Regions from separate parts of the Mesorhizobium sp. CA12 genome, predicted to be linked through region 1. Evidence: riboswitches for the same ligand, from Rfam matches in the RefSeq annotation. Region 1 holds a riboswitch; the other holds the start of a gene.
The links. Region 1 has a riboswitch for thiamine pyrophosphate ahead of LB520_RS26150 (YkoF family thiamine/hydroxymethylpyrimidine-binding protein). Riboswitches for the same ligand answer to the same signal wherever they lie in the genome.
Positions count from the first base shown of each region.

Region 1 (5,981 bases):
CGATCGCGGCTGCCTTGCCGGCAAGTGCAGCGCTCTCGGTGCGCGGGCGCGGCAGCGGCACAGCCACCTCGCGCACCACGCGCGCGGGCCGTGCCGACAGCACATAGATACGGTCGGACAGAAGCACCGCCTCGCGCACGTCATGGGTGATGAGCAGCGCCGTCCAGCGATGGTTTCGCCACATCGTCTCCAGCCAGCGCTGCATGGCCGCGCGGGTGAGCGCGTCGAGCGCGCCGAACGGCTCGTCGAGGAGCAGCATGTCGCGCTGCTGCACGACGGTGCGCAGCAATGCCGCGCGCTGGCGCATGCCGCCGGACAGCTCGGCCGGCCAGGCGCGCTCGAAGCCGGCAAGGCCGAACTCGGCGAACAACGGGGCCACGCGCTCGCGCGCCGCGCGGCGCTTCATGCCCTGCACCTCGAGCCCCAGCGTCGCATTGTCGATGACGCGCCGCCACGGCATCAGCGCATCGCGCTGCGGCATGAAGGCGAAGCGGGCGCCATCGAGCGGCGCGCCGTCGAACCGCATCTCGCCCTCGCCCCGGATCGCGCCGGTGAGCAACTGGAACAGTGTCGACTTGCCCGCGCCGGAGGGGCCAAGGATCGAGACGAACTCGCCCTCTTCAACATGCAGCGAAATGCCCGCCAGAACCTCGAGCATGCCGAAGTTTTTTCGAATGTTGCGGAGCTCGAGCCGGGTCATGGCCGGCCCTCTCCGGAAGGCTTGTCGCCATAGCGCTCCGCCATTTCGCTCCTTGCATTTTCCCAGGGCATGGCGAGACGCTGGGCGAGCACGGCGAGGCCGAACAGCGTGAGCGTGAGCGCCGAGCTGACCGCGACGGCGGCGAGCACCAGGTCGGGGCGGAAATTGTTCTTGGCGCTGAGCATGTAGATGCCGAGCCCTTTGGCGGCGCCCGCATATTCGGCGAAGATGGCGCCGACCACGGCATAGGTGATGGAGATGCGCAGTCCGGCGAAGAAATAGGGCAGCGCCGACGGTAACCGAGCGAGCCAGAAGATGCGCCGGCGCCCTGCACCCATGGCGGCGAGCATCTGACTGATTTCCTTGGCCGTGGCGGCATAGCCCTGGACCAATGCCACCATCATCGGAAAGAAGGTGACCAGCGCCACGAGCAGGATCTTCGGCAACAGCCCGAAGCCGAACCAAAGCACCACCAGCGGCGCGATTGCCACCAGCGGCAAGGTCTGGCTGGCGATCAGGAGCGGGAACAGCGCGCGGCGCAAGGGGGCAAAGAAGTCAACCAGCGCCGAGAGGATGAAGGCGGCAACGAGCGAGCAGGCAAAGCCCGCCAGCGTGGCTCGGATGGTGGGAAGCGTGTTGTCGGCCAGTGCCGCCCGGTTCTCCCAGGCCTGCGCCAACACGCGCGAGGGTGCAGGGAGCACGGTGGGGGCGATGCAGCCGAGGCGTGCGCAGAGTTCCCAAGCGACGAGAAGGAGAGCGAAAGCCAGCGCAGCGGGGAAGATCTTCGCGACGGTCGTGGTGAAGGCTGATCTCCCCCCTAGAGGGGGAGATGGCCGGCAGGCCAGAGGGGGGCGCGAAGGAATGCCAGCTTTCGAAAGTTGTGCGGGAGCGGTTGGCGAACGCCGCGTGCGCAACCAGTTGAAAGGCCGGCGGGACAGCACCCCCCTCTGCCCTGCCGGGCATCTCCCCCGCAAGGGGGGAGATTGGCCGTCACCTCGGGTTTCGCCAATCTCCAGAGGTTCCCCTCTCTCCTGCGAGATGGGACTGGGGGCATCTCCCCCACGCAATGGATCAAGCCAAACAGCCACAACATCTACCTCGATAGATCGAGCTTGCGCTCAAGCCGCGGTTGGGCTGTTCGCCGAAATGGTGATGTCGAGCGTCACGTGACCGGCGCCCGGCCCGAAGCGGCAGAAGGCTTCGTTCAGCGTGGCGAACACCGCGCCGGCGTCGCCGCGCAGCTTGGTGCAAAAATGCTTGGAGCGTTCGAAGACGCCGGACCGCTTCAGGAAATCGATGCAGCCATAGATCTCGTCCATGTGGTCGCCGGTGCCCATCACATAGAGCGAGAATTGCGCCGCCACCGGCTGGTTGGTCGAAAGCGTGGCCCCGACGGCGCGCAGCGCGGCGCGCTTGCGGTCGTCGAGCGGGATCGCCGGGCCGCCGATCTCCTCGGAGCGGCAGATCGGGTCATCCGGCTCGCCGGGGCAGCCGCGCGAGACGGCTGCCGACAGAACACAGTGCCTGCCGCTTTTGGCGGCCGCCACGAACAGGTCGCGCATGGCTGGGAACAGCACCTCGGGCGGCCCGACCAGGAGCGTCGAGATATCGTCGGTTTCGATCCTCAGCCTGTCGCGGTAAGGATCGAGCGCGCCAAGCGCGCCAAGGATCACGCCGACGAAATCGTCGGCCATGGGATAAAGGGAAATCTGTGCGCCGGAAAACATGGCCCGCCTCGCTCCGCTGGTATTATCCAGATCAGCTTTAGGGTCCGGAGGCTTGCCGCCACCATCTCAGCCCCGACCGTACGGAGCACCCCTGTGGATGGCGGGTTTAAAGCACTGTTTACGGTGCTGGGAAAGCGGTTTTTTGCGGTGTCAGTTGGGCCAGGCGCCCATCTCCCTATGGGAGATGCCGGTGGTTATAACCGTTTTATCTAACCTATTTTGTCGTTCAAATTGTACGAATCTCGCTTGATTGCTTTTCGTACGCAAAGTACGATACTTCCCTTCCTTTGAGGGGATTTGCTTGAACACCGCGAACCATGCCGCTTTTGCCGACCTCTCCCATCCGTTGTTGTCGCCTTTGCCGCTCGCCGAGCGCGAACGCCTTGCCGGCGCCTGGCGCATGGCCAGCCAGGACATCGCCGACGACATCCGCTTCATCCGGCAATATCTGAAGGTGATCGCCGAAAAGGAGGAGCGGCTTTCGACCGGCACGCTGGTGCATGGCCGCGCCTACGTCGAGGCGTGCGCGGCCTGGCTGCCGGAGACGGCGGCGCGGTATTTGCGCAATCTCAGGCTGATCAGCGAATGCGAAAGCGCGATGATCGCCGCGGGGGTCAGGTTTGCCCGATCGAGCGATGCGTGGTGAGAGCGTTTTGACCTCTTCCGTTAGAGAAGGGAAGGAACTTCAAGGCCGCCAGCGACGCGAACAATCATGTCGCTGCAACCCTCGGCTCTGGGCCTCGAAAAATGCATCGTTTCACACAATCGCCAATTGGTGGACGCGGGCGAGCGGCCGGGCGTTAATTCTGCGCAGGCGAAGGAGGGTAAAGCCGTATACCAGGGAGGAATTTCGTTTTGATGGACCAACAAATCGACATCGGCATACAGCCTGACGATCAGCCCTACGAAGTCACTTCATTCGCCCGCAAGCATGGCCTGACGGTCCCGGTTGCCGACGCGGTCCTTTTCGCCAAAGGTCCGTCGCCGTCACGCGCAGCTTGCGACATGGCAGCGCTTGCCTTCCTCTGCGCGGTCGCGCGATACGCCGGAAAGCAAGGGACGCGATAGCCTCCTCTTATAGCTTAATTGCAACCCGCATGCCGCCGGCGTGGCTGCTGGCGGCGGCGATGCCGAGCGTGCCGGTCAGCCGACCGCCATGGTCGAAGCCTTCGCTCAGAGGTCGTGACGGTTCAGCGGGGAGCGTAGATGCGAAGCATGGTGCCGTTATCGTAAGCGGCCGTCACGAGGACGTTTAGCTTGAGCGCGTCCGTCAAACCGCTGAATAGCGGTTTGCCACCGCCATAGGCGATCGGCCGAGTCAGGATGACATACTCATCAATCAGACCTGCCTTCGACAGCGCCTGAGCGAACTCTGCGCCGCCCCATGCAATAATTTCGCCGCCGGGTTGCTTTTTCAATTTAGCGATTTCCTCGTGCAGGTCACCTTTCGCAATAGTGGACTCTGGCCAAGTCGCCTCTTTCAGCGTTTTCGAAAACACGACCTTGGGGATGTCGTTCATCGGCGCGGCATAGGCATCCTCGGATTTTTGCCAGTACGGCCCCATTTCCTCGTAACTCACGCGGCCCATGATGTGTGTGCCAGCGCGACTGATGCGATCGAGTTTCCACCGCTTGAGCTCTGCCGGTTCAGGAAAACCGCCCGTCGACATTCCCACCGGCCCTACGACATATCCGTCGACAGACATGGTCATGATCAAGACGACTTTGCGCATGGTCGGTATAGCCTCCGGGCACAGTTCTCACACGGAGCGTCGCACCGTCACATGATCGGTGAAAAGGGGGCAGGCCTTGGCTGGCGGTCAGCCCTTGGTCTTCCTGGCGGGGGACTTTGCCTTGGCCGGGCCCTTGGCGGGCTTCTCCGCCTTGGCCGCTTTCGGCTTGTCGGCCTTGGCGGCGGCGGCCTTTTTCGGGCTCTTGGCTTTCGGCTTGCCGGCCGCATCGACTTCGGCCGTCGCCTGGTCCCAATGGTCCTTATGAGCGCCTTCGGGCCGGCCGGCCTGCTCCCAGATCTCGTGCGCGCGCTGGCGAATGCGTTCGTGCCTGTCGTCCGTCACTGTCGCCTCCTGATGTTGGGACGGTTCCCCGGCGCGAACATTAGCCGAATTTTCGCGTGTCGTCTTCGGTATCACGAACAAGCGACCCGACCTGGACGGCAATTTCGCTCAGTGTCCGTCGGTAACGACCGCGATGCCCAGATGCGCTGCCTTTTTTGTAATCAATCCGGCTAAATCCGCGTCAGAGCGGTCGGTCCCCGTGCGCTGGCGCAGCAGGGTAATCGCCTCGTGCATCGACAGTAGGCCAGTCCTATGCTCGGCCAAAAGCTTGTCGACTTGGCGTGCGATGTCAGGTGATTCGACGTGTGGATGATGCATGGCAACGACTCCTTCCGCGCTTCGTTGCCTCCCAAACCACTGCCCTATCTTAGGCCTTATGCCCGGATGCGAAAAGAGCCCGATCCTTGCCCAGTGCTTCGGAGGATCGGGCTCTTCCAGGCTGGATCTACTCGATCACCTGAACAACGCGGCGCGTGCCGGGATCGATCAGCACCGTATGGTCGTTGACGACCGCATAGCGGTACTGGACGTCCGGAACCTGCTGCAACTCGACGGTGTCAGGCACGGTCGAGCCGACGCCAAGCTCAAGGCCGAGCACATTGACCGAGGCGATCGGATGCTTGTGGACATATTCCTTGACCACGGTCTGCTGCTCGGGGGTGACGATCACCTCGTCCGCGGCCGCGATGCCGATGCCGGCCATCAGAGCCAGGCCGGCGACAGCTGGAATGAGGGTGGTTTTCATCGTTTCTCTCCTGTTGCGTTGGTGAGCTCCGCCCTGCCTCCGCAGGGGCGGAAACACGAGCAGGTCGAACATGGGAGCTCCCGGGGCAAACGCCGCCGGCAGGGTGTTGTTCCGTCAGCGGCGACTAATTGATTTGGCGGAACCTTCGCATCGGCTCCGCATTGGAAGGCATTGAAACTGCCCAAGTCTTTGAAATCCTAAGGATGCCGCAGTCATGCAGGAAGGCTCCATCAGAAGCGACATCGAACTTCGCCCCCCCGTGGCCATCGCGGTGGGTGCCGGCTTCAAGCGCGAGATCGCCTCTCTTACCGCGATGCAGAACTTTCTCAAGGAATGGCCCCAGGCCATGCGGGGCGGCAGCTACGCCAACGCATTCCGCGCCTGTGAGGCGGCGCGGAGCGGAGAGATCGATCTCGACAAGGCGCGACAGGCGTTCCTGGTCTTCGCGCGGAAGGCCGGGATCGAATGGACGGGCGCCGATCCCGTCGCGGTGCTGCGCGAAGCAAAGATCAGGCGAATCCGGGCACGCGAAAGCCGGGCACCAAACCGGCACGTGCCTGGCTAGGCCCAGCCTCGACGCGTTCGGCACACCATGTGATCGGCGTTGTCCTGCAAGTTTTGGGATTTGGCCGGCCGATCCTGGGAGGAAGCTCGGCGCCTCCTGACGTCCATCTTGCCTGCCGACCGCCGCCTTCCCGGCTGACGGTCGGGCTGAAACGATCCGGGATCTCGAC
Region 1 is NZ_JAIUHT010000021.1:61,687-67,667, reverse strand. Features, by position in the region: gene LB520_RS26160 (ABC transporter ATP-binding protein) at 1-700, opposite strand, end outside; gene LB520_RS26155 (ABC transporter permease) at 697-1,482, opposite strand; gene LB520_RS26150 (YkoF family thiamine/hydroxymethylpyrimidine-binding protein) at 1,819-2,427, opposite strand; TPP riboswitch at 2,418-2,530, opposite strand; gene LB520_RS26145 (hypothetical protein) at 2,729-3,073, shown strand; gene LB520_RS26140 (dihydrofolate reductase family protein) at 3,618-4,160, opposite strand; gene LB520_RS26135 (DUF2934 domain-containing protein) at 4,248-4,502, opposite strand; gene LB520_RS26130 (hypothetical protein) at 4,611-4,820, opposite strand; gene LB520_RS26125 (DUF1236 domain-containing protein) at 4,948-5,247, opposite strand; gene LB520_RS26120 (DUF982 domain-containing protein) at 5,462-5,812, shown strand.

Region 2 (5,981 bases), on a different contig from region 1:
GTCCAGACCGATCGAAGAAATCCTCGGCCGGCCCGGCTGCCGCGATCGTGCCTTCGTAGAGAAATGCCACGTCCTGCCCGATGCGGCGCGCATCTTCCGGCTGATGCGTGACGAACAACACCGTCATTTCGCGCTCGGCATGAATGCCAGCCACAAGGTCCAGCATATCGTCGCGCAGCGCCGGGCCGAGCGACGCGAAAGGTTCGTCGAGCAGCAAAACGGGCCGGTCGCGCAGCAGCACGCGCGCCAGCGCCACGCGCTGCCGCTCGCCGCCGGACAGCTCGCGCGGCAGCCGCTTTTCCTTGCCGGCAAGACCAACCCGCGCCAGCGCCTCGGCGACGTCGGCGCGATCGGCGTCGCCGAGTTTCAGCGACGGCGAGCGGCCGAGCCCGACATTGGCTTCGACGGAAAGATGCGCAAACAAATTGTTTTCCTGGAACACCATCGACACCGGCCGCGTCGAAGGCGGCGTGTTTCCGAGACCGACGCCGCCGATCAGGACCTTGCCCGCATCGGGCACTTCGAAGCCGGCTATCAGATTGAGCAGCGTCGACTTGCCGGAACCGCTCGGCCCCATGATGGCGGTGATCCTGCCGGCCGCGAATTCGGCATCGAAGCGAAACGAAGACTCGCCATAGCTGAACGAGACGCCATTCAGCGCGACGGCGAGGCCCTTTTGCGCGGCGGTGCCGTCGATGGTCGTCGTCATGACTTTCCTTCCCGCCCCAGCCAGTCCGCGGCGACCACCAGCATCAGGCAGACGAGGCCGAGCAGCAAGGCAAGTCCCGCAGCGTCGGCTGTCCTGTAGCTGCTCATGCGCGCCAAAAGCAGATAGGGCAAGGTCTGCACGGAATCGCTGCCGAACAGCGCGATCACGCCGAGATCGCCGAGCGACAGCGCAATGGCGAAGGCGAAGCCGGTGGCCAAGGGCCGCCTCAGCGACGGCCAGTCGATCAGGCTGAGCCGGTTCCAGCCGGCTATGCCGAGCGCCAGGCAAAGCCGCTCATGGCGTTCGCTCGCCGCGTCATAGGCCGGGCGAATCGCGCGGATGGCGAAGGGCATCGCCATCACCGCGTTGACGGCGACGACCATGACCGGCGCGATGGCAAAGACATCGGTGACGTGGCGCAGCGCCAGGAACCAGCCGGCGCCGAGCACGATCGGCGGCACGACGAGCACGAAGCCGGCGCCGGTGTCGGCGGCATATTCGAGCAGGCCCATGGCCCCGCCTGCTCGGCGCCGCAGGGCCAGCGCGCGCCGTGCCGCGATCAGCGCCAGCGACAGCGTCACGCTGAGAAGCGCTGCAAGCAGGGCAAGGCCCGCGCTGGTGAGGGTGGCGCGGCGCACCGCTTCCTCGCCTGCCAGCCGGCCGAGATCGGCCTCCAGGCCTGAAAGCAGCGTCGCCGCCATCGGTCCGGCAACGAACAGCAGGGTAAGCGCGATGAGGCCGGCATTCAGCACGGTTTCGAGCGGGCCCGCGGAAAGGTAGCGGCGCGGCGCGACCGGCAGATTGGCATCACCGACCGTGTTGGCGCCGAGCCGCGTGAGTGCTGCGACCACGACGAAGGTGAGCGCGATCTGAAGAAACGTCAGTGTTACGGCCCGCGTAGGATCGAAATCGAAGCGCAGCGCCTGGTAGATGGCCACTTCCAGTGTCGTCGCGGCCGGACCGCCGCCGAGCGTCAGCACGATGGTGAAGGAGGTGATGCAGAGCATGAAGACCAACCCGGCAATCCCCGGCAGGGCCGCGCGCAGCACCGGCCATTCGATCAGCCGGAAGGCCGGCCAGGCACCCATGCCGAGCTGGCTCGCCAGCCGCCACTGGTCGGCGGGAACGGTGCCCAGCGCCTCGAGGAACAGGCGCGTCGCCAAGGGCAGGTTGAAGAAGACATGAGCGACAAGGATGCCGGAGAGGCCGTAGATCCCCGGCCAATCCGCACCGCCAAGTCCGGCGAAGACGCCGGCAAAATATCCGGCCCGACCGTAGAGCGCCAGAATGCCGAGCGCGGCGACGATCGCCGGCAAGGCCAGCGGCACGGTGAACAATTGCAGGATCAGGCGGCGTCCCTGGAAACTTGGGTGTCTCGACAAGGCGCGCGCCACGAGCAGCGCCGGCGCGACCGACAGCAGCGTCGAGAGAGCCGCCTGCCACAGCGTGAAGCGGGCGACGCGCAGGAGATAATTGTCGAAGGCGGCGGCAGCGCCGGAGAGATCGTGCGCGCCTTCGACGGCGAGGCCGGCGAGGGCACCGCCGATGAGGATGGCGATGGCCGCGAGCGCGACGACGCCGGCGGTGATGCGGGAGTCAGGGTGCGCGGCGGCTTGCACGTTGCACCGTGGTGGAATTCAGCAAACGCCGCGTTCCTTCGCGCCCCCCTCTGTCCTGCCGGACATCTCCCCCACAAGGGGGGAGATCAGCAGCGCCCGCGCCTCGCTCATCACTGCAACGTTGCCAGTTGGCGAAACCGCCGATGACGGCCAATCTCCCCCCCTGTGGGGGAGATGTCCGGCAGGACAGAGGGGGGCGCCGTAGAGCGATCATCTTGCGCGAATAGCGTTCCTACTTGCTCATCACCGCCAGCCACTCATCCACCCACGCCTTGCGGTTGGCGGCGACCTCCTGCGGGCTGAACAGCAAGGTCTTGGTCGGCTTCACCAGTCTGTCGAAGGCCGGGTTGAGCGGCTTGTCGGTCTTGGCGGCCGGGAACATCCAGTTGGTTTCCGGAATGACATCCTGGAATTTCGGTCCGGTCATGAAGGCGATGAACTTTTGCGCCAGCGGGTTCTTCGCGCCCGTCGTGGTGATGCCGGCAACCTCGATCTGCAGGTATTCGCCTTCCTCGAACGAGGCGGCCTGGTAGCGCTCGGTGTTCTCGGCCACCATGTGGTAGGCCGGCGAGGTGGTGTAGGAAAGCACCATTGGCGCCTCGCCCTTGGTGAACAGGCCATAGGCCTCGCTCCAGCCCGGCGTCACCGTCAGCACTTTCGATTTCAGCTTGGCCCAGGCTTCCGGCGCCTTGTCGCCATAGACCGATTTCACCCACAAGAGCAGGCCGAGGCCCGGCGTCGAGGTGCGCGGATCCTGGATGACGATCTTGTCCGTGCCGGCGCCTTCGACCAGTTCCTTCAGGCTCTTCGGCGGGACTTTAAGCTTCTGCGTGTCATAGACGACGGCGAAATAGCCGTAGTCGAAAGGCACGAAAGTGTCGTCGCTCCAGCCTCCAGGCACGTCGATGGCGGAGACTTCGCCATGCGGCGCGAACAGTCCGCTCGCCTTGGCGTCGGCGGTGAGATTGGTGTCGAGGCCGAGCACGATGTCGGCCTTGGTGCCGGCGCCTTCGAGCTTGACGCGGTTGAGGAGCGCCACGCCGTCGGCCACCGAGACGAATTCGAGATCGCAGCCGCATTCGGCCTCGAATTCCTTCTTCACCGCCGGGCCGGGGCCCCAATCGGCGGTAAAGCTTTCATAGGTATAGACGGTGAGCTTGTCCTTCGCAGCGGCAGGCGCTACGCCCGCCAGAAGCGAAACAAAGCCGGTTGCGAGAATGAGATGGGACAGTATTGCGCGCATATCGGCGCCTCCTTCGTTCGAGTGACAAGGAATTGAGGCGCCGGATGGTCCGAAACGTCTAATCCCTCCGCCGGTACAAACCGGATCAGGTTCAGCGGGTTGGCTTGATCGCCTCTCAGCCGGATCACGTCCGGCACCCCGTTAGAGCGTTTCGACAGATAGGCCCGGCCGAAGCGGCGCGCAAGCGGAAGTTTGCCGGGCAGCTAATGGTCGCCGGTAGCCTCGCAACAGAAGCGCTGGGCATCCCGCTTCCGTTTCGCCCGACGGGCTGGTAAGGGCGACGGCCATGGGCACATTCACCATCCTGCTTGGCGGCGAGCTTATCCGCACGCCCCGGCTCGAACGCCAGATCGAAGGCTCGCGCGTCATCGCCGCCGATGCCGGCATCGGCCATGCCCGCATGCTTGGACTTGTCCCCGAACTTTGGGTCGGCGATTTCGACTCGGTGCCGGCGAACCTGCCGGATGATCTCGCCGCCGTGCCGCGAAAAGTCTTTCCGGCCGAAAAGGATATGACCGATGGCGAGCTGGCCATAGCGGAAGCGCTTCAGCGTGGCGCCACCAGCCTCGTGCTGGCCGGCGCCTTTGGCGGCAAACGCGCCGACCATGCCTTCCTGCATCTGGCGCTGGCCGTGCGGCTGGCCGAGGCTGGCACGACCGTGCTGCTGACCAGTGGCGCGCAGGAAGGCGCTCCCATCCTGCCCAGCAAGGCCAGCTTCGACTATGACGACGGCACCTTGTTTTCGGTGCTCGGCTTTTCCGACCTGTCCGGCCTGACGGTCACCGGCGCCAAATGGCCGCTCGACCGCGTCGAGGTGGCGTTCGGTTCCTCGCTCACTATATCAAATGAGGTCAAAGGGCAGCTTGGCATCGCGCTGGAGCGCGGCCGGGCCCTGCTTCTGGCCCACCCCTATCCTCTTCCAGAAAGTTGACATGGCGCCGCCACTCCTCAACCTCGACGGCATTAAACTGACTTTCGGCGGCACCCCGCTGCTCGACGGCGCGGCGCTCAGCGCATCCGCCGGCGAGAAGATCGCGCTGGTCGGACGCAACGGCTCGGGCAAGTCGACGCTGCTCAAGATCGCCGCTGGGATGATCGAGCCGCAGGATGGCGAGGTGTTCCGCCAGCCCTCGGCCACGGTCCGCTATCTGCCGCAGATGCCGGACATGGACGGCTTCGCCGACGTGCGCGCCTATGTCGAGGCGGGCCTTGGCCCAGCCGACGATCCGCATCGCGCCACCTATCTGATGGACCATCTTGGCCTGACCGGCGAGGAGCGGCCGAACGACCTGTCCGGCGGCGAGGCGCGCCGCGCCGCCCTTGCCCGCGTCATGGCGCCGGAACCCGACATCCTGCTCCTCGACGAGCCGACCAACCATCTCGACCTTTCGGTGATTGAATGGCTGGAAGAAGAGCTCGCCCGCACCTCCTCCGCGGTGATCCTGATCTCGCATGACCGCCGCTTTCTCGAGCGCGTCACGCGCGCCACTGTCTGGCTGGACCGCGGCCAGACGCGGCGGCTGGACAAGGGCTTTGCGCATTTCGAGGAATGGCGCGACCAGGTGCTGGAAGAGGAAGAGCGCGACCAGCACAAGCTCGGCCGCCAGATCGTGCGCGAGGAACATTGGCTGCGCTATGGCGTGACCGCCAGGCGCAAACGCAACATGCGCCGCCTCGGCGAGTTGCAAACCATGCGCCAGCGCTTCCGCAGCCATCGCGGCGCAGAGGGCACCGCGACGATGGTGGCCAGCGACGCCGCCGAGTCCGGCAAGCTGGTGATCGAGGCCAGGAACATCGACAAGAGCTTTGGCGATCTCACCGTGGTCAAGGGGTTCTCGACCCGCATCCAGCGCGGCGACCGCGTCGGCCTGGTCGGCCCGAACGGCGCCGGCAAGACGACATTGTTGAAGATGCTGACCGGCGAGCTGGCGCCGGATGCCGGCACGGTGCGGCTTGGCGTCAATCTCGAGATTGCGACGCTCGATCAGAAGCGCGAGGCCGTCGATCCGCAGGAGACGCTGGCGCATTACCTCACCGACGGACGCGGCGAGAACCTTGTCGTCAATGGCGAGCAGCGTCATGTCGTCTCCTACATGAAGGATTTCCTGTTTAAGCCGGAGCAGGCCCGCACGCCGGTGCGCGAGCTTTCCGGCGGCGAACGCGCGCGGCTGCTTTTGGCCCGCGTGCTGGCCCGGCCGGCGAACCTTCTGGTGCTGGACGAACCGACCAACGATCTCGACATGGAGACGCTGGAGCTGCTGCAGGAGCTTGTCGCGGGCTTTGCCGGAACCGTGATACTGGTCAGCCACGACCGCGACTTCCTTGACCGCACCGTCACCAGCGTGATCGCGCCGGACGGCGGCGGCCGCTGGATCGAATATGCCGGCGGCTATTCCGACATGCTGGCGCA
Region 2 is NZ_JAIUHT010000003.1:270,316-276,296, forward strand. Features, by position in the region: gene thiQ (thiamine ABC transporter ATP-binding protein) at 1-709, opposite strand, end outside; gene thiP (thiamine/thiamine pyrophosphate ABC transporter permease) at 706-2,328, opposite strand; gene thiB (thiamine ABC transporter substrate binding subunit) at 2,561-3,571, opposite strand; TPP riboswitch at 3,617-3,722, opposite strand; gene LB520_RS07840 (thiamine diphosphokinase) at 3,858-4,502, shown strand; gene LB520_RS07845 (ABC-F family ATP-binding cassette domain-containing protein) at 4,504-5,981, shown strand, end outside.
Region 2: it holds a riboswitch for thiamine pyrophosphate, as region 1 does, so the genes downstream of both, thiB (thiamine ABC transporter substrate binding subunit) here and LB520_RS26150 (YkoF family thiamine/hydroxymethylpyrimidine-binding protein) in region 1, are expected to answer to the same signal.